4 regions of the Bacillus sp. GW823-FHT06B01 genome follow, and region 1 is predicted to be linked to each of the others. Evidence: riboswitches for the same ligand, from Rfam matches in the RefSeq annotation. Region 1 holds a riboswitch; each other region holds the start of a gene.
The links. Region 1 has a riboswitch for S-adenosylmethionine ahead of mtnW (2,3-diketo-5-methylthiopentyl-1-phosphate enolase). Riboswitches for the same ligand answer to the same signal wherever they lie in the genome.

Region 1 (5,913 bases):
ACAACATAACACTGATTTTCAACTGCTCTTGCTTGCAATAACAAACGCCAATGCGCTAAACGAACCAATGGCCATTCTGCTACAACAAATAAAACTTTTGCACCTTTCGCAGTATGGACGCGCATCCACTCTGGAAAACGAATATCATAACAAATTGTGCCGGCGCACTCTACATCATCTAACTTAAATTCACCTGTACTATTTCCAGCAATTAAATATTTATGTTCATCCATAAGCTGAAATAAGTGCACTTTACTATATTCATTGACTAGTTCTCCTTCCTTGTTTACCACATACATTGTATTTGTAACACCTTGTTCTGTTTGCTTCGCTATAGACCCACCGACAATATGTACACCATATTGCTTCGACCATTCTTTCAGCTCTTCTTTCGTTTGCAATCCATCCCTATCTGCAATTTCAATAAGCCTCGTTAAATCATATCCCGTTGTCCATAGTTCTGGTAAGACAATCACATCTGGTCTTTCCTTCATCGCTTCGCTTATTTTATTTTTAGCATTCTCAATATTCTTTTCTACATCTCCAAAGGCAATATCCATTTGAATACATGCGACTTTCATTTTGTCAGCCCCATTCTTAATTTTTTCTTTACAAAATACTGGAAAGATTATATCATTTGTCACTAGAATTGTAACAACTTTCAAAAGAGGTGGAAAGTATGAAATTATTTCAACCTTCTAAGATAGTAACATCATTGCCTACACAATTTTTTGCTTCACTTGTTGCAAAAGTTAACAAAGTCGTTGCAGCTGGTCACGATGTTATTAATCTAGGTCAAGGTAATCCAGATCAACCAACACCGCAGCATATCGTAAAAGCTTTACAAGATGCTGCTGAAAAGACCATTCATCATAAATATCCGCCATTTCGCGGACACGAAAGTTTAAAAGAAGCCGTGGCAACATTCTATCAACGCGAATATGATGTAGTAGTAAATCCAAAAACAGAAGTTGCTATTTTGTTTGGTGGAAAAGCTGGATTAGTAGAATTACCACTTTGTTTTACAAACCCTGGTGATACTATTCTCGTTCCAGATCCAGGCTATCCAGATTATTTATCAGGAGTTGCTTTAGCAAAAGCACAATTTGAAACAATGCCGCTTATTGCAGAAAATAATTTTTTACCAGATTATACAAAAATTGATGCCACTACCGCTAAGCGTGCAAAGTTAATGTTTTTAAACTATCCAAATAATCCTACCGGTGCTACTGCATCAAAAGATTTCTTTGATGAAACGATTCATTTTGCTAATAAACATAATATATTAGTCATTCATGATTTTGCTTACGGTGCGATTGGATTCGATGGTCAAAAACCTGTTAGTTTCTTGCAAGCAGACGGTGCTAAAGATACAGGTATTGAAATTTACACTCTATCGAAAACTTTCAATATGGCTGGATGGCGCATCGCTTTTGCTGTGGGGAATGAAAGTGTGATTGAGACAATTAACTTATTACAAGATCATATGTATGTTAGTATTTTTGGTGCAGTTCAAGATGCTGCCCGCGAAGCACTATTAAGTTCACAGTCTTGCGTAATAGACCTTGTAAATAGTTACGAATCTCGAAGAAACGCTCTTGTTTCAGCTTGTCACTCAATTGGTTGGAATGTAGACATTCCAACAGGCTCATTCTTTGCATGGCTTCCTGTTCCGAAAGGATATACATCTGAGCAATTTTCTGATATTTTACTAGAAAAAGCACACGTTGCAGTTGCTCCTGGTGTTGGATTTGGTGAGCATGGCGAAGGGTATGTCCGTGTTGGTCTCTTGCATACAGAAGATAGATTACGAGAAGCCATTAATCGAATTGATAAATTAAATTTTTTCAAAAAGTAATTGACAACATGAAAAATATCTGACAAAATTCAGTTATCTTAAAAATTTAAACATTTCTAAATACTTCTTATCAAGAGCAGGTGGAGGGACGAGCCCGACGAAACCCGGCAACCGATCTACAATTGTAGACACGGTGCTAATTCTCGCAGCATTACGCTGACAGATAAGGAGCTGGTTGTAAAAAAACCTCTCCTTAGCTGAGAGGTTTTTTTATTTAACTAGGAGGTTTTAACAATGAGCGGAATTATAGCGACGTATTTAATCCATGATGATTCACATAACTTAGAAAAAAAAGCTGAGCAAATTGCACTCGGTTTAACAATTGGCTCTTGGACTCATTTGCCACACTTATTGCAAGAACAATTAAAACAGCATAAAGGCAACGTCATTCATGTTGAGGAATTAGCTGAACAAGAACATACCAATTCGTATTTACGTAAAAAAGTTAAACGTGGGATTATTAAAATCGAATATCCGTTATTAAACTTCAGTCCAGACTTACCAGCAATTTTAACAACTACATTCGGAAAGCTATCACTTGATGGCGAAGTGAAATTAATCGACTTAACATTTTCAGACGAGTTAAAACGGTATTTCCCTGGTCCGAAATTCGGGATAGATGGCATTCGAAATCTTTTACAAGTGCATGAGCGTCCCCTTTTAATGAGCATTTTTAAAGGAATGATCGGACGAAATATTGGGTATTTAAAAACGCAATTACGCGATCAAGCAATTGGTGGTGTAGATATAGTAAAAGATGATGAAATATTATTTGAGAATACATTAACACCACTTACGAAACGCATTGTATCTGGAAAAGAAGTTTTAGACTCAGTATATGAAACATACGGACATAAAACGTTATATGCCGTAAATTTAACAGGACGAACTTTTGATTTAAAAGAAAATGCGAAACGCGCAGTGCAAGCTGGGGCAGATATTCTATTATTTAATGTATTTGCTTACGGACTAGATGTACTACAATCACTTGCAGAAGATGATGAAATCCCAGTTCCTATTATGGCACACCCTGCTGTAAGTGGTGCTTATTCAGCATCCAAGTTATATGGAGTTTCCTCTCCATTATTACTAGGAAAGCTACTACGTTATGCTGGTGCTGACTTTTCATTATTCCCATCTCCATACGGAAGTGTTGCACTAGAAAAAGAGGAGGCTCTTGCTATCTCAAAATATTTAACTGAAGACGATGCATTTTTCAAGAAGAGTTTTTCTGTTCCGTCTGCTGGTATTCACCCTGGTTTCGTTCCCTTTATTCTACGAGATTTCGGTAAAGATGTTGTTATTAATGCTGGCGGCGGGATACATGGACATCCGAGTGGAGCGCAAGGGGGCGGTAAAGCTTTCCGTACTGCAATTGATGCTACTTTGCAAAATACACCACTCCATGAAGTAGATGACATAAATTTGCATAGTGCACTACAAATATGGGGAAATCCCTCTCATGGGGTGAAATTATGAGTATTCAAGTATTTTGTGATTTCGATGGCACGATTACAAATAATGATAACATTATGTCCATTATGGAAAAATTCGCACCACCAGAAGCCGAAGAAGTAAAGAATAGAATTTTATCACAAGAGCTGTCTGTTCAAGAAGGTGTTTCTCAATTATTTCAATTAATACCTACTAGCCTACACGATGATATGATTCAATTTTTAATAGAAACTGCTGAAATCCGTAGTGGTTTTCATGAATTTATACAATTTGTAAATGAAAATAACATTTCTTTTTACGTTATATCAGGTGGAATGGATTTCTTCGTCTATCCACTCTTACAAGGAATCATTCCAAAAGAGCAAATTTACTGTAATGAAACAGACTTTTCAAATGAATTCATTACAGTTAAGTGGCCTCATCCTTGTGATCATCATTGTCAAAATCATTGCGGATTATGCAAATCATCTTTAATCCGTAAATTAAGTGATACGAATGACTTCCATATTGTGATTGGAGATTCAATTACTGATTTACAAGCTGCGAAACAAGCAGATAAAGTATTTGCTCGTGACTTCCTTATTACAAAGTGTGAAGAGAATTATATTGCTTATACACCGTTTGAAACATTTCACGATGTTCAAACCCAATTAAAACATTTGTTGGAGGTGAAATCATGAAACAACTTTTTCGTCAATGGTATGACTTAAGCGAGATAAAAAAAGAATTAACAACACGAAATTGGTTTCCAGCAACGAGTGGTAATATTTCTATAAAGGTTAGTCATGAGCCACTTACTTTTCTTATTACAGCAAGTGGTAAAGATAAAACAAAAACTACTCCAGATGATTTTCTATTAGTAGATCATCTAGGGGTTCCCGTATTAGAGACTGAATTACGCCCTTCAGCAGAAACAATATTGCATACACATATTTATAACAATACGAATGCTGGGTGCGTACTTCATGTTCATACAACTGATAATAATGTCATCACAAATTTATATAGTGATGCAGTCACCCTTCAAAATCAAGAAATTATTAAAGCTCTCGATATTTGGGAAGAAGGTGCAACAATTCACATTCCTATTATCGAAAACCATGCCCATATCCCAACGCTTGGAGAAAACTTCCGAAAGCACATACAAGGAGATTCGGGAGCAGTATTGATCCGTAACCATGGTATTACCGTATGGGGCCGAGATAGCTTTGATGCAAAGAAAAGATTAGAAGCTTATGAGTTTTTATTCCAATTTCATATAAAACTATTATCAATTCAAGGAGGCGTTTCTAATGGCGCAAATTCGTATTCATGAAGTAAATACTCGCATCGAAAATGAAGTGGAAGTATCTAAATTTCTACAAGAGGAAGGCGTTTTATATGAGAAATGGAACATCTCTAAACTTCCTACTTATTTAAATGAAAATTATTCGTTAACAGATGAAAACAAGGCTGAAATATTAGCTGTGTTTTCAAAAGAAATCGCTGATGTTTCAGCGCGCCGAGGTTATAAAGCACATGATGTAATTTCACTTTCAAATAGCACACCTAACCTTGACGAATTATTAATTAATTTCCAAAAAGAACACCATCATACTGATGATGAAGTTCGCTTTATTGTTAGTGGTCATGGCATCTTTGCTATTGAAGGAAAAGATGGGAAATTCTTTGACGTTGAACTTGAGCCAGGCGATCTCATATCTGTTCCTGAAAATGCAAGACATTATTTTACCTTGCAAGATGATCGTCAAGTTGTAGCTATTCGTATTTTTGTTACAACTGAAGGCTGGGTTCCAATTTATTAAGGTAGTTAGTTGAATAAAAGGACTTGGATCCCCTTTTCCAACCTTTTATTCACTCTACATATATACATCCTCCTATGGAACAGGCTTATTTCCAAAAATGAAATAAGCCTGATTTTTTATTTTCTCAAGCATATGATTCCGTCTATTCCAAAACAATCTCCCCTTCTATGTTTTAAGCGAATTTTTTAACACTTTTTGAACATTTATTGAACTTTTTTTGAATTTTTTCTGAAAATTCTGTTTTGTATATGATATACTACAATTAAATAAAAAGGAAAAGAATATCGCAAACAGAGGGGGATAATCATGAGTTTACTTATCGCACTTATACTAGGGGTTACGTGTGGAGCACTTCCTGTTATTCTAGGAGCTATTATGGAAGAGTTGGAAGTTGGTGTTTTAGGTTTTGTCGCATCTTGTGTAAGCGCTTTATTTTTCGGCTTATTCGGTGCTATTCCTGTTTCAATTCTGTGTGCATTTTATATAGTACGCCATGCTCGTGCAAAGCAATTCGGTCCTAATCACATCGCGCAAGTTATTCCATTCCCAATCGAACGATGCCGCCGGGCTTCTAGCTTATAATTATAAAATTAAAAATAAATAAAAGTCCTCAAATGAGGACTTTTATTTATTTTCTTCTAGAAATTGAAACAATTCTTGTAGGTGCAAGACGTCTTCACTATAGCTAACAGATACGTGACATATACCGTCAATCTCTGCTTGCATATAAAGGTCAACTCCATCTCGATCATATTTCAATGCCAAATAAAAATCCATTTCTTCTAACATCTTTTT
Region 2 (5,913 bases), 670 kb from region 1:
ATTTCTCTCTAATATGCTTTGGAACTATTTAAAATGGTTTCATAGTCATATGCAAAAAAATTTCGTTCCTTCCTTTGAAACGTTACACCAACTAAAAAACAAAGGCTTTCAGGCCCTCTCCATATGGGGACGCGGTGTAGATTGCACACTCTTTCATCCATCTTACAATACAGACCTATTCCGAAAAAAATATAATATTACAGCGAAGTATGTCCTTTCCTATGTTGGACGGCTTGCCCCTGAAAAAGATATTGATACGTTACAACACCTTATCGCGAAAACAGCGCATACTCGAAACGATATTCATTGGCTCATTATAGGAGACGGTCCTCTAGCAATAAATTTACGTGAAGCTGTTCCGAATACAAATGTCACTTTTACTGGATATTTACAAGGTAAGGATTTAGCTGAAGCATATGCTTGTTCTAACATCATGGTATTTCCATCCGCTACTGAAACGTTCGGAAATGTCGTACTCGAATCACTTGCATGCGGTACACCTGTCATCGGTGCAAATAGTGGCGGGGTTAAAAATATTATTACGGATGGACAGACAGGAGTTCTTTGCCCGCCCAAACATGCGGATTCATTTCTATCATCCATCCATTCTTTATTGCGAAATGAAGAGCAACTTATGCAAATGAGCATAGCGGCTTCATCTTATGCTAAAACAAAAAGCTGGGATGAGATTTTCCGTGGGTTACTTGCCCAATACGAAACCGTCCTTCAGAACACCGCATCCGAATTACTCGCTTAAACAGAAGAACTCCCTTCAACTAGACGAAGGGAGTTTATTACACAATTATAAATTTTAGTTTCATAAATGATACATAAGGTTAAATATTGTTTTATTTCTATATTCATTATATCAAAAATAAACATAACTAAACAGACTTGTAATAAAAACCCATAAAAATTAATATATGGTTATACAGTGTTTTAACTAACTGTATATTGATTTTAAGAATTCCCCTTAAAATCAACTTACTCACATACCTTTATACAGTAATTGTTCCCCAATTTCTGTATATCAAAAAACCTTTCATTCATTTGAAAGGTTTTTTTGAGCCTGCACATATTCTTCTTTCGTATTCACATTTATAAACCAATCCGCATTCGCTTGTACATCTTCTCCAGCAACATACTTTACATTACATTGTAATAAAAGCTGGCCCACACTTCTTTTTTCTTCCTGAAGCAAAGCATAAATCTTTTCTTTCATACGGTTATGATACGCTGCAAGTAACGGTTGTTTTCTTCCATTAATAATAGGTACAACCGCATCATATTCATTACTCGTTTGCTCTAGCAAAATGGTAAACCATTCGCGCGAAACATTTGGCGCATCGCAAGGCATAATAGCGTACCAATCTGCTTCTATATATTCCATACCTGATACAATGCCGGCAAGTGGTCCATTTCCTTTATAATGCGGAATATCTTCTATAACAGGAACTTGTACGAGTTGCTCTACTCGCTCTTTTATATCAGTATGGCTAATTACTACAATGTCTTGCAAAGTATTTCCCATCACTTTCACAATATGCTCAACAAAAGTAGTTCCCTTCCAAATTGCTAACGCTTTCGGCTCACCGAATCGACTCGATATACCGCCTGCTAATACAATTCCAGCATACTTACTCATTGGCGATGCAGCTCAAATGTAATATGACCTAATTCCGGTAAAATCAATTTATTCATCGCAAGGCGAACTGCTCCGCTCGATCCTGGCATCGAGAAAACTACTTTGCGCCCAATTGTACCACCAATCGCTCTACTTAACATTGCGCTGCTTCCGATATCTTCTAAATAGCTAATCATGCGGAACAACTCACCAAACCCGACAATTTCTTTATGTAATAACGCTGATACTGCTTCAATCGTCACATCACGCTTCGTAATACCAGTTCCGCCATTTGTTAACACGACATCAACATCTTCTCTATGATAACCAGCTAACACTGCTTGCTGAATACTTTCTTTATCATCTTTTACAATTTCATAAGAGGTCACTGTATGCCCTGCCTCTTTTAACAATTCATGTAATAGTTGTCCGCTCTTATCTGTCTCTTTTGTACGTGTATCGGAAATCGTCACAATCTTACAACGCACTTCTTTTGGTGCTTGTTTTTTATGTTCATTAACACTCATTTTTCATCTTTCCTTTCATTTTATTGTAAAATTATGTATGAAGCGAAGAATTCAACATGATACAATATAAGTATGTTTATCCATATAAAGGAGCTTTACATGATTCAAAATATGAAACGGTCCGTACCCATTATACCATTCCTAATTATATTATCCCTTTTTCAATGTATCGCTTACGGGTTCGATATTAACTTTTTAAAATTATATGTAATTATGCCTGATGGTGGTATTCGTTACTATTTGACTAGCACATTAATTCCTCTTGCACTTGCCTAGATAGTAGATTTTATTTTTAAACGTTCTACCTTTAAATAAGGAGGTCTACTTACTATGGAACTTTATAAAAAACTAACAACAACATTCATCCTCTTATTCATCGCTTCCATTACTGTCGGATTTTCTCTAAAAGGCGCAATTCCATACGCTACATTAGTAAGCATTATATTCGCAACACTATTTTTACTAAGCAGTGCCTTTTGCGCAGGTAAAGCACGCCACATGAAAGGTTGATTACATATGTTCCAGAAGAAACCAATCCTTTGCAAATCATGTGAAAAAGAAATACAAACGTATGAAAAGGCATGGATTCATATGCCTTTTCCGGCAAGTGGCATGACGAATATGAAAAAGTATATTGAGCTAGACGGCGAAGTGTATTGTAACTCATGCATTCAAATTGTAAGTAAAACAAAATAAAAAAAGCTTTGCGCTCACGGCGCAAAGCTTTTTTTCATATATTATAGACCAGCTTGCTCTTTTAAAGCTGCAGCTTTGTCTGTACGTTCCCATGTTAGGTCTACATCAGTACGTCCGAAGTGGCCGTAAGCTGCTGTTTGTTTATAAATTGGGCGACGTAAGTCTAGCATTTTAATAATACCAGCTGGGCGAAGATCGAAGTTGTTACGAACTAGTTCTACTAGTACGTCTTCAGATACTTTACCAGTCCCGAATGTATCAACTGAAATTGATACTGGTTGTGCTACACCAATTGCGTATGCAAGTTGTACTTCTGCTTTGTCAGCAAGACCAGCTGCTACGATGTTTTTCGCAACATAACGAGCTGCATATGCTGCAGAACGGTCAACTTTCGTTGCATCTTTACCAGAGAATGCACCGCCACCGTGGCGAGCGTATCCACCGTAAGTATCAACGATGATTTTACGTCCTGTTAAACCAGCATCACCTTGTGGTCCACCAATTACGAAGCGGCCAGTTGGGTTAATGAAGAATTTCGTTTCTCCATCCATTAATTCTGCTGGAACTACAGCTTTAATTACATGCTCTTTTAAATCGCGATCGATTTCTTCCCATGTAACATCTGGATGATGCTGTGTAGAAATTACGATTGTATCTACACGTACAGGTTTACCATTTTCATCATACTCAACTGTAACTTGCGTTTTTCCATCCGGACGTAAGTATGATAATGTGTCATCTTTACGTACTTCAGTTAAACGGCGAGCTAATTTGTGAGCAAGCGAGATTGGAAGTGGCATTAATTCTTGTGTTTCATTACATGCGAAGCCAAACATTAAACCTTGGTCTCCCGCACCAATTGCCTCAATCTCAGCGTCAGTCATTAGACCTTCGCGTGCTTCTAGCGCTTGGTCAACACCCATAGCGATGTCAGCAGATTGCTCATCGATAGATGTTAAAACTGCACAAGTTTCTGCATCGAATCCGTATTTTGCGCGTGTGTAACCAATGCCTTGAATTGTTTCACGAACGATTTTTGGAATATCTACGTAAGTAGAAGTCGTAATTTCCCCCGCTACCAATACTAAACCAGTTGTTACAGTTGTTTCACAAGCTACACGTGCATTTGCGTCCTTTGATAAGATCGCATCTAAAATTGAATCAGAAATTTGGTCACAAATTTTATCTGGATGTCCTTCAGTTACAGACTCAGATGTGAACAGATGACGTTTTTTTGTCATGTGGTAAACCTCCCTACAGTAATTGTATATATTGTACGGAACTCATCCTTAATTTGCCACAAACTGCGACATACATTTATTCTCCCACACAAGCATACAGAAAAACCTTTCCTACTTTGCATAGAGGAAAGGTTTAATTTGCTACTTGCATACTGCTTTTTGCCCTTTGCTCTTATCGTTCGAGACCGTTAGCCTCGCACAGGTTTTAGCACCTATTCACCTGTATTTACCACTACAAGTGAGGTTGCTGGGCTTCATCGGGCCTGTCCCTCCGCCAGCTCGGGATAAGAGAGTATCCGTCCCAACCTATACTAAAGAAATGATATTCATTTGTCAATTAATATTCACATTTTCCTGAAAGTTTTTCTCAATACGCCTGGAATGAAATATTAATAAGGAAATAATACATTCACACAAACAAAAAGAAATAAATAGTATACATTATTTATATAATTGTGTTATACTATTGTTGGGGATTACGAGAAATATTTCATTAAATGAAAAGGATGGTATATAAATATGAGTACTGTGAATGTCCAAATTGGTTTACACGAATTATTGAACGGAAGCAATGCACAGATTCAACTAAGTGTTCCGCAATTAGTGGAAAAAGTATTAATGCGAAATGAAGGGAAATTAACTTCTACTGGTGCCGTTTCTGCTTCAACAGGAAAATATACAGGACGTTCTCCTAAAGATAAATTTATTGTGAAAGAAGCATCGGTTGCTGACAAAATTGCTTGGGGAGCAGTGAATCAACCGATTTCTGAAGAACATTTTAATAAATTATACACTAAAGTTTTAGAATACTTAAAAGAAAAAGAAGAGTTATTCATCTTCAATGGATTTGCAGGCGCTGACCGCAATTACCGCCTACCAATTCAAGTTATTAACGAATATGCATGGCACAATTTATTTGTACATCAATTATTCATTCGTCCAACTGAAGAAGAATTAACAACTCATGAATCAGAGTTCACAATTGTTTCTGCACCGAATTTCAAAGCTGATCCAGCTGTTGACGGTACAAACTCTGAAGCATTCATTATGGTTTCATTCGAAAAACGTATCGTACTAATTGGTGGTACAGAATACGCTGGAGAAATGAAAAAATCAATCTTCTCTATTATGAACTTCTTACTACCTGAACAAGATATTCTTTCTATGCACTGCTCTGCAAACGTAGGTGAAGAAGGCGACGTAGCACTATTCTTCGGTTTATCTGGAACAGGTAAAACAACATTATCTGCTGATCCACACCGTAAATTAATCGGTGATGATGAGCATGGTTGGTCTGATAACGGTGTATTCAATATTGAAGGCGGTTGCTACGCAAAATGTGTAAACCTTTCTCACGAGAAAGAACCACAAATTTTCGATGCAATCAAATTTGGATCTGTTTTAGAAAACGTTATCATTAATAACCAAACGCGTATCGCAGACTATAACGATACTACTTTAACAGAAAATACTCGTGCTGCATACCCTATGCATGCGATTGACAATATCGTACTGCCAAGTGTTGCTGGACACCCAAATACAATCATTTTCTTAACGGCTGATGCATCTGGCGTATTGCCTCCAATCAGTAAGTTATCAAAAGAACAAGCTATGTACCATTTCTTAAGTGGCTACACTAGTAAACTAGCAGGAACAGAGCGCGGCGTTACATCTCCGCAAGCAACATTCTCAACTTGCTTCGGTTCACCATTCTTACCACTTGATGCATCTCGCTATGCTGAAATGCTTGGTGAAAAAATCGAGAAACACGATGCGAAAGTATTCTTAGTAAACACTGGCTGGACTGGTGGCGAATACGGCATTG
Region 3 (5,913 bases), on a different contig from region 1:
TTTATTAACAACTGTTCAATTTCATCTAATACGCTACGTTCTAACGATAATTCTGTAATCAATCGACCGAATTCTACAGGTGGTAAAGTTGTTTTCTCCTCTAGCCACTTACAAGCTAAAATAGGACGCAATACATAAAAGTATTTTTTCAATTTTACGTTCTCACCTTGCAAAAATTCACGATAATTTTTTGAAGCCATATGTAAGTAATGATATATCGTTGCTTTCGGATCAAAGTGCTTATCACTCATTTGCTGAAGCTGTTCTGGAAAATGAGAGTTTTTCGAATAGAAAATCGGTGATCGAATCCATTCGAGTAAAGCTGGGTTTGACTTTGCGAATAACTGTAACGCCTTTTTAATATCCCACCCGCTTATATCTAAATCATCACTAATCGGATACTCAATTACATCTCGTTTATCATGAATTGATAAATACCACTCTACCGGATGCATATAAACAAATCTAACATCATAATCACTATCTTTCGATGGAAATCCCCAAGCACGACTCCCTGATTCCACTGCAAATAAAATTTTCACATCATTCTCTTGTTCAATTCTTGCTAACTCCACTCTAATTTTCTCTCTCATTTCATACCCTCTCCATTTTTTGATTATTTCCTTGGAAATTCGACAAATATACTCCTAATTTTACTACATACTAAAATAGCTGTCAGAAAATTCCCGACAGCCTACCAAAATCCTTTATTTTTTACTTGTTCTTTTCTGTTACACTAACCGCAATTCGTTCAAACTCTTTTCGAATCTCCTCTTTATATGCATCTACTTTTGAAAAATCCATAGCAGCAATATATATTCGTTCTAATTTATCACGAACTGATTTCGCTTTCGCTAAGAAAGACATCGCCTCATTCATTTTTGCTTTATATTGAATCGACACGTCACGAATTTCTGTCGCATACTTCTCATCTGTCCCTGGTGTCACAATCAAGGCATACATATCTATAATTTCATCACCTTCGCGGCTCGGAAAATATTCATGTGGTGCGGTGCTATCAAAAATTGCAAACCCTAATTCTCTTACGATAACCATATCAAGACTATTTGGATCAAATCCACAATGATATACTTCAACTTCAAATCCTTTTTCTTCTGCTGCCTTAGCTAATTTTTTAAGCATTGTTGATTTCCCAGATCCTGGGCGTCCTTTTATAAAATAACGATGTGGTAATCCCTCTGTTAAATTAGGAACAAAATCAACTGCTCCTTTCGGTGTAGCTGCCCCTAAAAACCGATGTTTCACAAGCGATTGTTTCCCGCCTTTATCTGTAAATAACTTCTGAATCAGCTGATCGGTTAGTTCATTTGCTTTATTAAAATCAATATTATTAATATATATTTTCTCCCACTCGTCATGTATAACTAGTGCCTCGTTAAAACAAGCGTAAGCAGTTTGAAAAGCCTTGCTTGCTTCTGAAACAAATCGTTCAATTTCCACCTTCTGCTTTCTTAATTTATCTGAGTCCCAAGCAACCCCTAAATTAATATACTCTTCCACAACTCCTGGCATTTTCGGCTCAATAACATGCGGTGATGTTCCATCAACAATTCCTACTTTTAACTTCGGGATAATTACACCATCAACCGATTTATTATCAGAAGAGCAGTGTAAAAATTCAATATCATATCCTTTTTCAACCCACTCGCGACCTATTGCTTTGATTAAAGAAGATTTCCCGGTCCCAGGACCACCCTTTAAAATAAATAACCTGTTTAGCCCTTTTAAATTCTCATCGTATAAATTATGAAATCCTCTAGCTGTATTTCCACCAGCGTAATAATTCAATACATTCCCTGTCACTGCACTCACTCCTTCGCAGCATTCTATTTACATAAGCTACAATATGCGAGCAACTTTATTTGGGTGAATACCTATTTTGTATTGCACGAAAAAAGGAAATGAATTACAATTTAAAGGTAGTGAATATTCAGAAATGAAAACTTAATATGTCTTTATCAAGAGAGGCAGAGGGACCGGCCCTTTGACGCCCAGCAACCTCAGTTTATACAAACTGAATAGGTGCTAATTCCTGCAAAATGCATTGCATTTTGAAAGATAAAACGTAACTATTGTGTACAAAACTCATCTTTCTTGATTATGAAAGGTGAGTTTTTTTATTTCAAAACATATATTGGAGGTATTTAAAATGAAAGTAATTGACCTATCACAAACATTTGAAAACAATATGTCCCAATTCCCTGGAACACCAAAAATCAATTTAGGAGCCATTACAAGCGTTGAAGAGACAGGCTATCAAGTTACAGACTTTCATTCTGTCGTTCATGTTGGCACGCATTGTGATGCTCCTGCTCATTTCATTTCAGGCGCAACGACTATTGATCAATTACCCCTAGATCAATTTGTAGGCGAAGCTGTTCTTATTGATGTAACTCATGTACAAGAACGAAAACTACCTAAAGAAGTATTACACAACGCTGACATAAAAGAAGGAGATATTGTTATTTTCCATTCCAATCTATCTACTAAATGGAATACAGAGGCGTATGAGCAAGAAGCTTTTTATCTTTCTGAAGAATTAGCTGAGGAATTAGTTCAATTAAAAGTAAAATCGGTCGGCCTAGATTTCATTTCTCCTGATGAAGTAACGACAGAAACATCACCAATTCATCACATACTACTTGGGAATAATATTTATTTAATTGAAAACTTAACAAACTTAGATGCCATTCACACGAAACGTTTCTTTTTCTCAGCGGCACCTTTAAAAATTAAAGATAGCGACGGTGCTTTTGCAAGAGCATTCGCTGTAATTTTTTAAACAAACTATACAAAAAAGCAAAGATCATCATTGACCTTTGCTTCTATTTTTTTTATTTAAACTAAGAAAGAATTGCTCAACACGAGGACGTAACCAAGCTAAATAATCTTTCTCTTTCTTCTTTGTACAAGCTATTTCTTCCCCATCTACCATTCCGACAAGCTCTAGCTCTAACAGTTGCCTCGTAAATGCTAACATATTTATTTCTTCTTCTGGATACTCTTCTTTTAATTTCTCCTCAATTTCCCCCAATAAAAAACCGTCACGCATCATTGCCAATGCATCAATCCAAAGTGGCGGCATTTCATATTTTTCTCCTGTAATTGTATCTTTTACAATATAATTCTTTTGCTCTTTTCGAAATTGAATCGTGTGTAAACATACAGTCGAATTTAATGTTAATTCCATCATACCACCTCTTTCATAATATCTGCATAGAAAAAAGGATGCGCGTGCACCCCTTCTTTCTCTAACACTACCGAACCGTTACATGAATAACAAATCTCATGTCGATATTTTCCTCCATTATAAACGAAGTATTTTATAAAAAAAACCCTTCTTGAAACATTTTATAAAATGTTTATATTTACACAACAAGAACACTTTTCTGAAAAATATTTTTCTCTAGCACATTATGCTGTCGGTAAAAAAATTCTACTTTCGTCCCTATTCCCATGCTACTTTGAATCGCGATACTTCCTTGATGTTCCTCAATAATTTTATATGTAATCATTAACCCAAGTCCCGTACCATTCTCCTTTGTTGTGTAAAAAGCATTTCCAATCTTCTCTAGCTTTTCCTTCTCTATACCAAAGCCTTGATCTTCAACAGGAATACACAAATGCCTTTCAGTTTTTTGATATGCACGAATATGAATATCTCCACCTTCTGGCATTGATTCCATTCCATTTTTAATAACACTTGTTTTAATTTTTTATCATCATTATTTATAACAGGTAGATTTCCATCTACTTGCAAATGAAATCTCACTCTATATTGCGCTGCATAACTTTCCATTAGTTGTACAACATATAAAAGGATTTCCTGTATCAAGCTTTTAAATTTGTTCATATAAATATTCCTCATGATCCATACAAAAACTCTACGTGTTACCTCCTTAAATTCTAAGTATGAAATTGCTTTCAGGGCAATATACAACCTTATCATACGAAAAGGAAGGAGACCTCCCCTTCCTTTTCGCTATAACTTATATCCACCTTACCCTATCATGTAGCAGACCATCCGAAAAATTATTATGTCCTATTATAAAATTATTCATATATAAATTTAGATAGTCGCCGTACTTACTTTCTGTATTTAATAATAATTCCTCGACATAGTAAGCACCTTGTCCAAAGTGGTCTAAAAGCAAACTGCACAAGCCTGCATAAATCCCGCACCCTACTTGAAAGTAAGTTGCATTCGTTTTATATTTATGAAAAACTTGGCTACTATTCATTACATTGTACATATACGTCTCGCTATTTTCATAAACGAGTAGCACACCAACCAGATCCTCCCCGGCGATTTCTTCTTCCGCTGGATTAAATACTTTACGATTCCAATTCCATAAATCTTCTACTCGATCTAAGTTCTGTCTAATTACATTGGTCGTATACTCATTAATTCGGTAGAGAAAACCCACTTCCATGTTAAAGTTTTTTCCTAAAATTAAAACTTCCTCATGTGGCATTAAACAACCATAAAACTCTTTCTCTCCTAACTTTACTTTATACTCTGAAGCATATACATCTTCATAAAAATAAAGGGGACGATGATGACTCATATACATCGGATAACTCCATATTGCTTCATCTAGAAATCGCTCTACTGCCCATGAAGCATAAAGTGTATGAGGCTTTATCAGTGCTGTACCATTCAAAAATGACGTATCATGTTCTACTATATAGCATGCTCTTGGCTTTTCCTGTGGACGTTCCTTCATAAGTTCAACGACCATCCATTGAACAACACCTGGATTCATACCTGAGCCTATAATTGCTTTTGTATTTGTAAATTTCTCTTTCTCCTTCTCAAACCTCGTATATCTTTCCGTAAGCTGAAAGCCGATTAAACTATCGTCCTGATCTACTGCCTCATTTTCCAAAGCTGAATTAATATAAAAAATTCCAAGTTCATTACAACAGCTTAAGACTCTGATCGTATCTGCACCCGAAACATCAATAACAACACCCGTACTTTTTTCTTTCAAATGTTGCTTGAATTTCACTACATCTTGAAGGTCGATTTCATATAAAAACAATTGATCTTTCAAATTTGGAAACAACTCATCATAATAAGTCCTATCTTTTTGTTTTATATCAACCAAATGAAATGTAACATTCTTTATCGCTTCATAAATCGGGTCTTTTTCATTTACTATCGCTTGATTTAAAATTGCTAAAACTGCTTTTGCTGCTCCACCAGCACTACCAAGCAATGTAATCGATAACGAATTTGAAAACTGTTCCACCAACAAAACCCCTTTAATATAGTAGTTGAACAGTTCTCCCTCCAAAAAATAAATTGAATATATGAAAAAATGGCTCGTATATATTTTTTATAATTTTGCACAAGATTAGCTCTTCATAGATCTGGCTAATACATTTATATTCAATTCATTTTTCCCCTCACATCCAAATCAAACTAAATAAATAGGCTCGACCTTTTCTTCTGCATATAAAAGAAAAAGCCAGCCCTTTCAACTAGTCTACGGACAATGGACAGATTTCACATGTTGAATATTCACATACATTTTTGCATCACGTGCTTTTAATATTTCAATATGCCCTTCATCAATCTTTGCCATCTTTCCGATTTTATTAGATTCCTCACCTAAATCGAACACCATGATTTTGCCGGACATTTTAATTAGCTGTTCTTCAAATGTTCTAGCTAACGTAATATTTAATGGATTCACGGGGAGTTCATTTTTATTGAGGGCATACGGGACTTGATTTTCTTTATACGGAATTAACCATTTCAAATGCTTTAAAGATATATATACTGTTTTATAAACTGGACTATAAAAAACAATATAATCGTTCATTACACTTGTAACATAACCATGTATTGGAGCATTTCCTGCTACATAAACTTCTGTAAAAATC
Region 4 (5,913 bases), on a different contig from region 1:
AATTACTTTTTTCAGTGTTGGATCATCTTTATCTTTTGTACGAGCTGCGAAAATATTAATATATGGCTTCGCATTTTCATTCTTTGGATCTTCTAAGAAAATTGGATCCTTCGCTGGATCTAATCCAGCTTGACCAGCAACACCGTTATTAATAACTGAAGCTGCAACATCTTTTAATACACGAGGTGTTTGCTGTGCGATAACCGGTGTAATTTTTAACTTCTTCGGATTTTCAGCAATGCCACTTGGATCTCCGAATAAGCCAAAGTCTTTCTTAAGCTTTAATAATCCAGCTGCATCAAGAAGTTTTAATGCACGAGCTTGATTCGTTGGATCATTTGGAATCGCAATTTCTGAACCATCTGGAATTTCATTTGCCTTCTTATATTTTTCAGAGTATAAGCCCATTGGTGCAATTTGCGTTGTACCGACAGCTGTAATATCTAACTTATGCTCTTTTTTAAATTGCTCTAAGAAAGCAACGTGCTGGAATGAGTTTAGTTCAATATCTCCATCAGCTAACGCTTTATTTGGCGTTGTGTAATCAGAGAACTCCACCAGTTTAATTTTAATTCCCTCTTTTTCAGCTTTTTTCTTTAAAATTTCCCAAGCGTCTCCATCTGTTCCGGTTACGCCAACGCGAACTACTTTCTCTTTTGCTCCTGCCCCCGTGTCTCCACTTGAGCAGCCGCTTAACGCTGAAATTCCTACAATCGCTGATAATGCAAATGCTAAAATTTTCTTCATTTTCTTTTCCCCTCTTCCTTTTTATGATCTGCGTAAAAAGACTTTCGCAAAGTAGTTTCCTAAATTTTGAGCTACCTGTACGAGAATAATAAGTAAAACGACCGTTACGAACATAACTGATGTATCAAAACGTTGATAACCATATGTCATCGCTAAGTCACCAAGACCGCCACCACCGACAAGCCCAGCAACTGCAGAAAATTCAATTAAACCAACTGTCATAAACGTAACACCTAAAATTAATGGCGCTAACGCTTCTGGTACAAGAATTTCAAAAACAATTCTAAATGGTGAAGCACCCATCGCTTGAGCTGCTTCAATGACTCCCTTTGGAACTGAAACAAGATTTGTTTCAACCATTCTAGCAATACCAATTGACGCAACTAACGTCATTGGAAAGATTGCTGCCGCTGTTCCAATCGTCGTTCCGATAACACTTCTTGTTAGTGGGCTTAAAGCTACTAAGAAGATGATGAATGGAACCGGACGAATTGTATTAATAATGATATTAAGAATAGAAAAGACCCATTTATTTTCTAAAAAGTTCCCTTTTCTCGTTACATATAAAAGTAAACCTAGAGGTATACCGAGAATTGTAGCGGATATAAGGGTTACAATTACCATTAAGAGGGTATCCCCCGTCGCATCTACTATGCGGGGCCAAAATATACTCCAATCAACTCGCATGAGCTTCTACCTCCTTCAGCTGCACTTGCAGTCTTAGATGTTGTAATGCTTTTTGAATTTCTTTCTGCTCACCTTGCAGTTCTACAAGTAGATTTCCAAATAGCACATTTTGAAGTTCAATAATATTTCCGTACAGTACGTTTACATCGACGTTATAGTTTTTCGCGATATATGATAGTACCGGCTGCCCTGTCTCTTCCCCAGTAAATGTTAAGCGATAAATCTGTCCACCATTTTGAATTTTCCCTAGAACACTTTCCGGTAAATGATCATTAATAATGGAGCGTACAAAGTTTTGAGTTGTCTTTGTTTTTGGTTGTGTGAAAACATCAAACAGTTTTCCTTCTTCAATAACCTTTCCCTTCTCCATTACAGCTACACGGTGACAAATTTCTTTCACAACATGCATTTCATGTGTAATAAGAAGAATTGTTACATTGTATTCTCGATTTACTTTCTTTAATAAGTTCAAAATTTCTGTCGTTGTTTCTGGATCTAAAGCTGATGTTGCCTCATCACATATAAGAATGTCTGGCGATGTTGCAAGTGCTCTTGCAATGCCAACACGCTGCTTTTGTCCGCCTGATAGTTGCTCTGGATAATAGTTTGCTTTATCTTCTAATCCTACAAACTTCAGCAGTTCATTTACTCTTTCTTTTATCTCATTCTTTGGTACTTTCGCTAACCTTAATGGATAAGCAATATTCCCAAACACTGTTCTTGAATTAAATAAATTAAAACTTTGAAAAATCATCCCGATTCTTTGTCTTAGCTTCCGTAATTCTTTCGTCGATAAAGATGTAATATCTTTATCATCTATTGAAATCGTTCCTGCCGTTGGTCTCTCTAACATATTTACTAGGCGTAATAACGTACTCTTTCCAGCGCCACTAAAACCGATGATACCAAAAATTTCGCCCTTCTCAACTGATAATGTTACATCCTCCACCGCATGAACAGATTGCCCACCTGATTCATATACTTTACTTACGTTGTTAAAAGAAATCATTTTCTTCCCTCCTATATGCTGTAAAAACTTGAAGTAGAGCTTTTGAGGTAAAATAAAAAGTGCTCTCCTTCTTATCAACCGTAAAGATAAGAAGGAGAGCACTTATATGTACTCGTTCACATCTTCTCATCTTCCAAGCCTTTTATAAGGCTTGCTGGAGTTAGCACGGTATTAAAAAACCCGTTGCTGAGGTATCGTAGGGCCAGTCCCTCCACCTCTCTGGATAAGAATGTATCGATTTAATTGTCGTTTAATTAATTCTCATTATAGAACTCAGAATAATAAGAGTCAATACATTTTTCAGAAAAATATTAATCATTCCTCTATTAAAATTTTCAAATAAAAAATCACATACAATAATGATTTTTAGAGTTATGTTAAATTCTCCTCCTTCATATTTTTTAAAAGGAGAATCCTTTCTATAAATTGAATACCATTATTTGAATATGAAACCGGAGGAAGATAAATATATGAAAACAGCTCTTTTACTCGTTGATATTCAAAATGATTATTTTCCACATGGAAAGATGGAATTGCGTAATCCAGTAGAAGCAAGCCAATATGCTAGTCAGCTGCTACAACTCTTTAGAACAAAAAACGAACCTATTTTTCATATCCAACATGTAGCAATAAAAGATGATGCTACTTTTTTCCTACCCAATACAGAGGGTGTACATATTCATGAAAGCGTACGTCCACTTAGAGAAGAAACTGTTATACTCAAACATTATCCAAATAGTTTTCGCGAAACTGATCTTCTAGAACAATTACAACGTTTAGACATTGAGCACGTCGTCATATGTGGGATGATGACTCATATGTGTATTGATGCTACCGTAAGGGCTGCTTTTGATTTCGGCTTTCCATGTACCGTTATACATGATGCTTGTGCTACAAAAGATCTTTCCTTTAAGAATGCTACTATACCAGCCGTTTATATTCATAACACAATTTTGGCTAGTTTAAATGGAGTATATGCAACTGTAATGAGTACAGAGGAGTTTTTGGCTACAAAAAAACACTCCCTTCAGTGAGCAAAACCGAAAAGAGTGTTTCTTGTCAAACCATAGATTTTCTTTCAAATTGTATTATACAGGAAATCCTTAAAATGAATACTAAAAAATATGACTAATAAGTCAACTTTTCTCGTTGTTTTGTTTCTATTTACATGTTTATCCCGATATTAATAGGGTTTAGCTAGTTCTAAGTACCGAATAGTAATATATGGTACTTAGAACTGGTTTCTCCTATCAAAAACGTAACATATTATTTATCTGTTTATTTTTGCTTCTTTTTCAAATACTCCGCACGCAATTTTTCAATTTGCTGCTTTTTATCAAATTTGGCAGGCGTCTGTTTTTCATGAAACTTTGCCACGGCTACCTGACTTTTGTAATCCAATTGATATTTTCCCACTTTGTTCACCTACTTTTCTTGTCTTTAAAGAGAATCTATTCAACAAATATAGTATACCTTATTTACTGAAGTAAACCTTATTACATTATTAGTTTTTCTACTTATATCTATCTTAATCCATATATAGAAACTTTTTCAAAAAAAAAAAAAAAAAAAGAGATCTTCGCAGACTGCGAAGATCTCTTCTACTATTTCTTATAAAGTTTCAGAAGTAGTTTTTGCTTGCATGTGAAGTGCTAAGTAGTCAGGGCCACCAGCTTTAGAGTCTGTACCAGACATGTTAAAGCCACCGAATGGTTGGTAACCTACGATTGCACCAGTACATCCACGGTTGAAGTATAAGTTACCCACGTGGAATTCTTCACGTGCTTTTTCAATATGGTCACGGTTGTTAGTAACAACAGCACCTGTTAAACCGTATTCTGTATTGTTTGCAATTGCAAGTGCATGATCAAAGTCTTTTGCTTTACAGAATGCTACTACTGGTCCGAAGATTTCTTCTTTCATTAAGCGAGCATCTTCTGCAACGTCAGCAACGATTGTTGGTTGGATGAACCAGCCTTTAGAATCGTCTCCTTCGCCACCTGTTAAGATTCTACCTTCTTCTTTACCAATTGCAACATAGCTCATTACTTTATCGAATGCAGCTTGGTCATTAACAGGACCCATGTTTGTACCTAATACAGCTGGGTTAGCAACTGTTAATTCTTTCGTTAATTCAACAGCACGATTTAATACGTGGTCGTATACATCTTCATGGATTACTGCACGAGAACATGCAGAACATTTTTGTCCTGAGAATCCGAATGCTGATGCTACGATAGATTTAGCTGCTAATTCAAGATCTGCTTCTTTATCAACAACGATTGTATCTTTACCACCCATTTCAGCGATAACGCGTTTTAACCAAATTTGGCCTGGGTTTACTTTCGCTGCACGCTCATAAATACGGATACCTACATCACGAGATCCAGTGAAGCTCACGAAACGTGTACGAGGGTGATCTACTAAGTAGTCACCAACTTCAGAACCATTACCTGGAACGAAGTTTACTACGCCAGCTGGTAAGCCAGCTTCTTCTAATACTTCCATGAATTTTGCAGCTACTACAGGAGTTGTACTAGCTGGTTTTAGTAATACTGTGTTACCAGAAACTAAAGCAGCTGTTGTCATACCTGCCATAATTGCGAATGGGAAGTTCCAAGGAGAAATGATAACACCTACTCCTAATGGAATGTAAGAGAAACGATTATATTCAATTGGACGGCTTTCTACTGGAATTCCGTCTTTTAATTTTAACATTTGACGACCATAATATTCCATAAAGTCGATTGCTTCTGCTGTATCAGCATCTGCCTCATTCCATGGTTTACCTGCTTCTTTTACAAGAATAGCAGAGAATTCATGCTTTCTGCGACGAACGATTGCTGCAGCACGGAATAAAATGTCTGCACGCATTTCTGGCTTTGATTTTCTCCAAGTTTGGAATGTTTCATCCGCTACTTGCATTGCTTTTTCAGCTAACTCACGGCTTGCTTTTGAAACGCGACCAACAAGTTCCTCTTTATTTGCAGGGTTTACAGAAACAATTTTGTCTTCTGTAGTGATTTTTTCTCCCCCAATAATTAATGGATAGTCTTGTCCAAGATAAGATTCTACTTTCTTTAAACCTTCTTCAAACGCTAATTTGTTAGCCTCCACTGAAAAATCTGTAAATGGCTCATGTTTGTATGCTACTACCATTCTTTTTAGCCTCCCCTTAGAAAAACGTTTACATTTTACAACATTATTCTACACGATAATTTAGATTTATTCAAATATTCCTAGACTTATATTTTAAAAATTAATTAATTTTTAAAATATAATAAAAAAATAGAGTTATACATACGTATAACTCTACAAAATATGAGTATATTCCAAAATGTTTTTTCCAATCAATAAAATAGTTACTAACAAAAATAAAGTTCTTACATATCCAACACCTTTTTGAACTGCAAACTTCGATCCAAAATAAGCGCCAAAAATCATCGACAATCCCATAATAATACCGTATT

Region 2: it holds a riboswitch for S-adenosylmethionine, as region 1 does, so the genes downstream of both, metK (methionine adenosyltransferase) here and mtnW (2,3-diketo-5-methylthiopentyl-1-phosphate enolase) in region 1, are expected to answer to the same signal.
Region 3: it holds a riboswitch for S-adenosylmethionine, as region 1 does, so the genes downstream of both, AC1Q8N_RS25110 (cyclase family protein) here and mtnW (2,3-diketo-5-methylthiopentyl-1-phosphate enolase) in region 1, are expected to answer to the same signal.
Region 4: it holds a riboswitch for S-adenosylmethionine, as region 1 does, so the genes downstream of both, AC1Q8N_RS24860 (methionine ABC transporter ATP-binding protein) here and mtnW (2,3-diketo-5-methylthiopentyl-1-phosphate enolase) in region 1, are expected to answer to the same signal.

What each region holds. Positions count from the first base shown of each region.
Region 1 is NZ_JBXAHR010000002.1:783,402-789,314, reverse strand. It holds gene AC1Q8N_RS11245 (carbon-nitrogen family hydrolase) at 1-665, opposite strand, end outside; gene AC1Q8N_RS11240 (pyridoxal phosphate-dependent aminotransferase) at 680-1,858, shown strand; SAM riboswitch class I at 1,923-2,028, shown strand; gene mtnW (2,3-diketo-5-methylthiopentyl-1-phosphate enolase) at 2,093-3,337, shown strand; gene AC1Q8N_RS11230 (2-hydroxy-3-keto-5-methylthiopentenyl-1-phosphate phosphatase) at 3,334-3,993, shown strand; gene AC1Q8N_RS11225 (methylthioribulose 1-phosphate dehydratase) at 3,990-4,628, shown strand; gene AC1Q8N_RS11220 (1,2-dihydroxy-3-keto-5-methylthiopentene dioxygenase) at 4,606-5,118, shown strand; gene AC1Q8N_RS11215 (hypothetical protein) at 5,425-5,700, shown strand; gene AC1Q8N_RS11210 (DUF3909 family protein) at 5,743-5,913, opposite strand, start outside.
Region 2 is NZ_JBXAHR010000002.1:114,482-120,394, reverse strand. It holds gene AC1Q8N_RS07570 (glycosyltransferase family 4 protein) at 1-757, shown strand, start outside; gene AC1Q8N_RS07565 (molybdenum cofactor guanylyltransferase) at 1,043-1,645, opposite strand; gene AC1Q8N_RS07560 (MogA/MoaB family molybdenum cofactor biosynthesis protein) at 1,642-2,151, opposite strand; gene AC1Q8N_RS07555 (hypothetical protein) at 2,251-2,427, shown strand; gene AC1Q8N_RS07550 (hypothetical protein) at 2,482-2,661, shown strand; gene AC1Q8N_RS07545 (hypothetical protein) at 2,668-2,847, shown strand; gene metK (methionine adenosyltransferase) at 2,889-4,088, opposite strand; SAM riboswitch class I at 4,258-4,379, opposite strand; gene pckA (phosphoenolpyruvate carboxykinase (ATP)) at 4,608-5,913, shown strand, end outside.
Region 3 is NZ_JBXAHR010000007.1:75,166-81,078, reverse strand. It holds gene AC1Q8N_RS25120 (nucleotidyltransferase domain-containing protein) at 1-593, opposite strand, end outside; gene AC1Q8N_RS25115 (PRK06851 family protein) at 715-1,824, opposite strand; SAM riboswitch class I at 1,974-2,086, shown strand; gene AC1Q8N_RS25110 (cyclase family protein) at 2,171-2,803, shown strand; gene AC1Q8N_RS25105 (hypothetical protein) at 2,831-3,211, opposite strand; partial or broken gene AC1Q8N_RS25100 (ATP-binding protein) at 3,390-3,853, opposite strand; gene AC1Q8N_RS25095 (S-adenosylmethionine decarboxylase related protein) at 4,011-5,276, opposite strand; gene AC1Q8N_RS25090 (LSm family protein) at 5,514-5,913, opposite strand, start outside.
Region 4 is NZ_JBXAHR010000007.1:22,975-28,887, reverse strand. It holds gene AC1Q8N_RS24870 (MetQ/NlpA family ABC transporter substrate-binding protein) at 1-747, opposite strand, end outside; gene AC1Q8N_RS24865 (methionine ABC transporter permease) at 769-1,434, opposite strand; gene AC1Q8N_RS24860 (methionine ABC transporter ATP-binding protein) at 1,424-2,443, opposite strand; SAM riboswitch class I at 2,567-2,673, opposite strand; gene AC1Q8N_RS24855 (cysteine hydrolase family protein) at 2,914-3,477, shown strand; gene AC1Q8N_RS24850 (hypothetical protein) at 3,722-3,859, opposite strand; gene pruA (L-glutamate gamma-semialdehyde dehydrogenase) at 4,055-5,602, opposite strand; gene AC1Q8N_RS24840 (TSUP family transporter) at 5,756-5,913, opposite strand, start outside.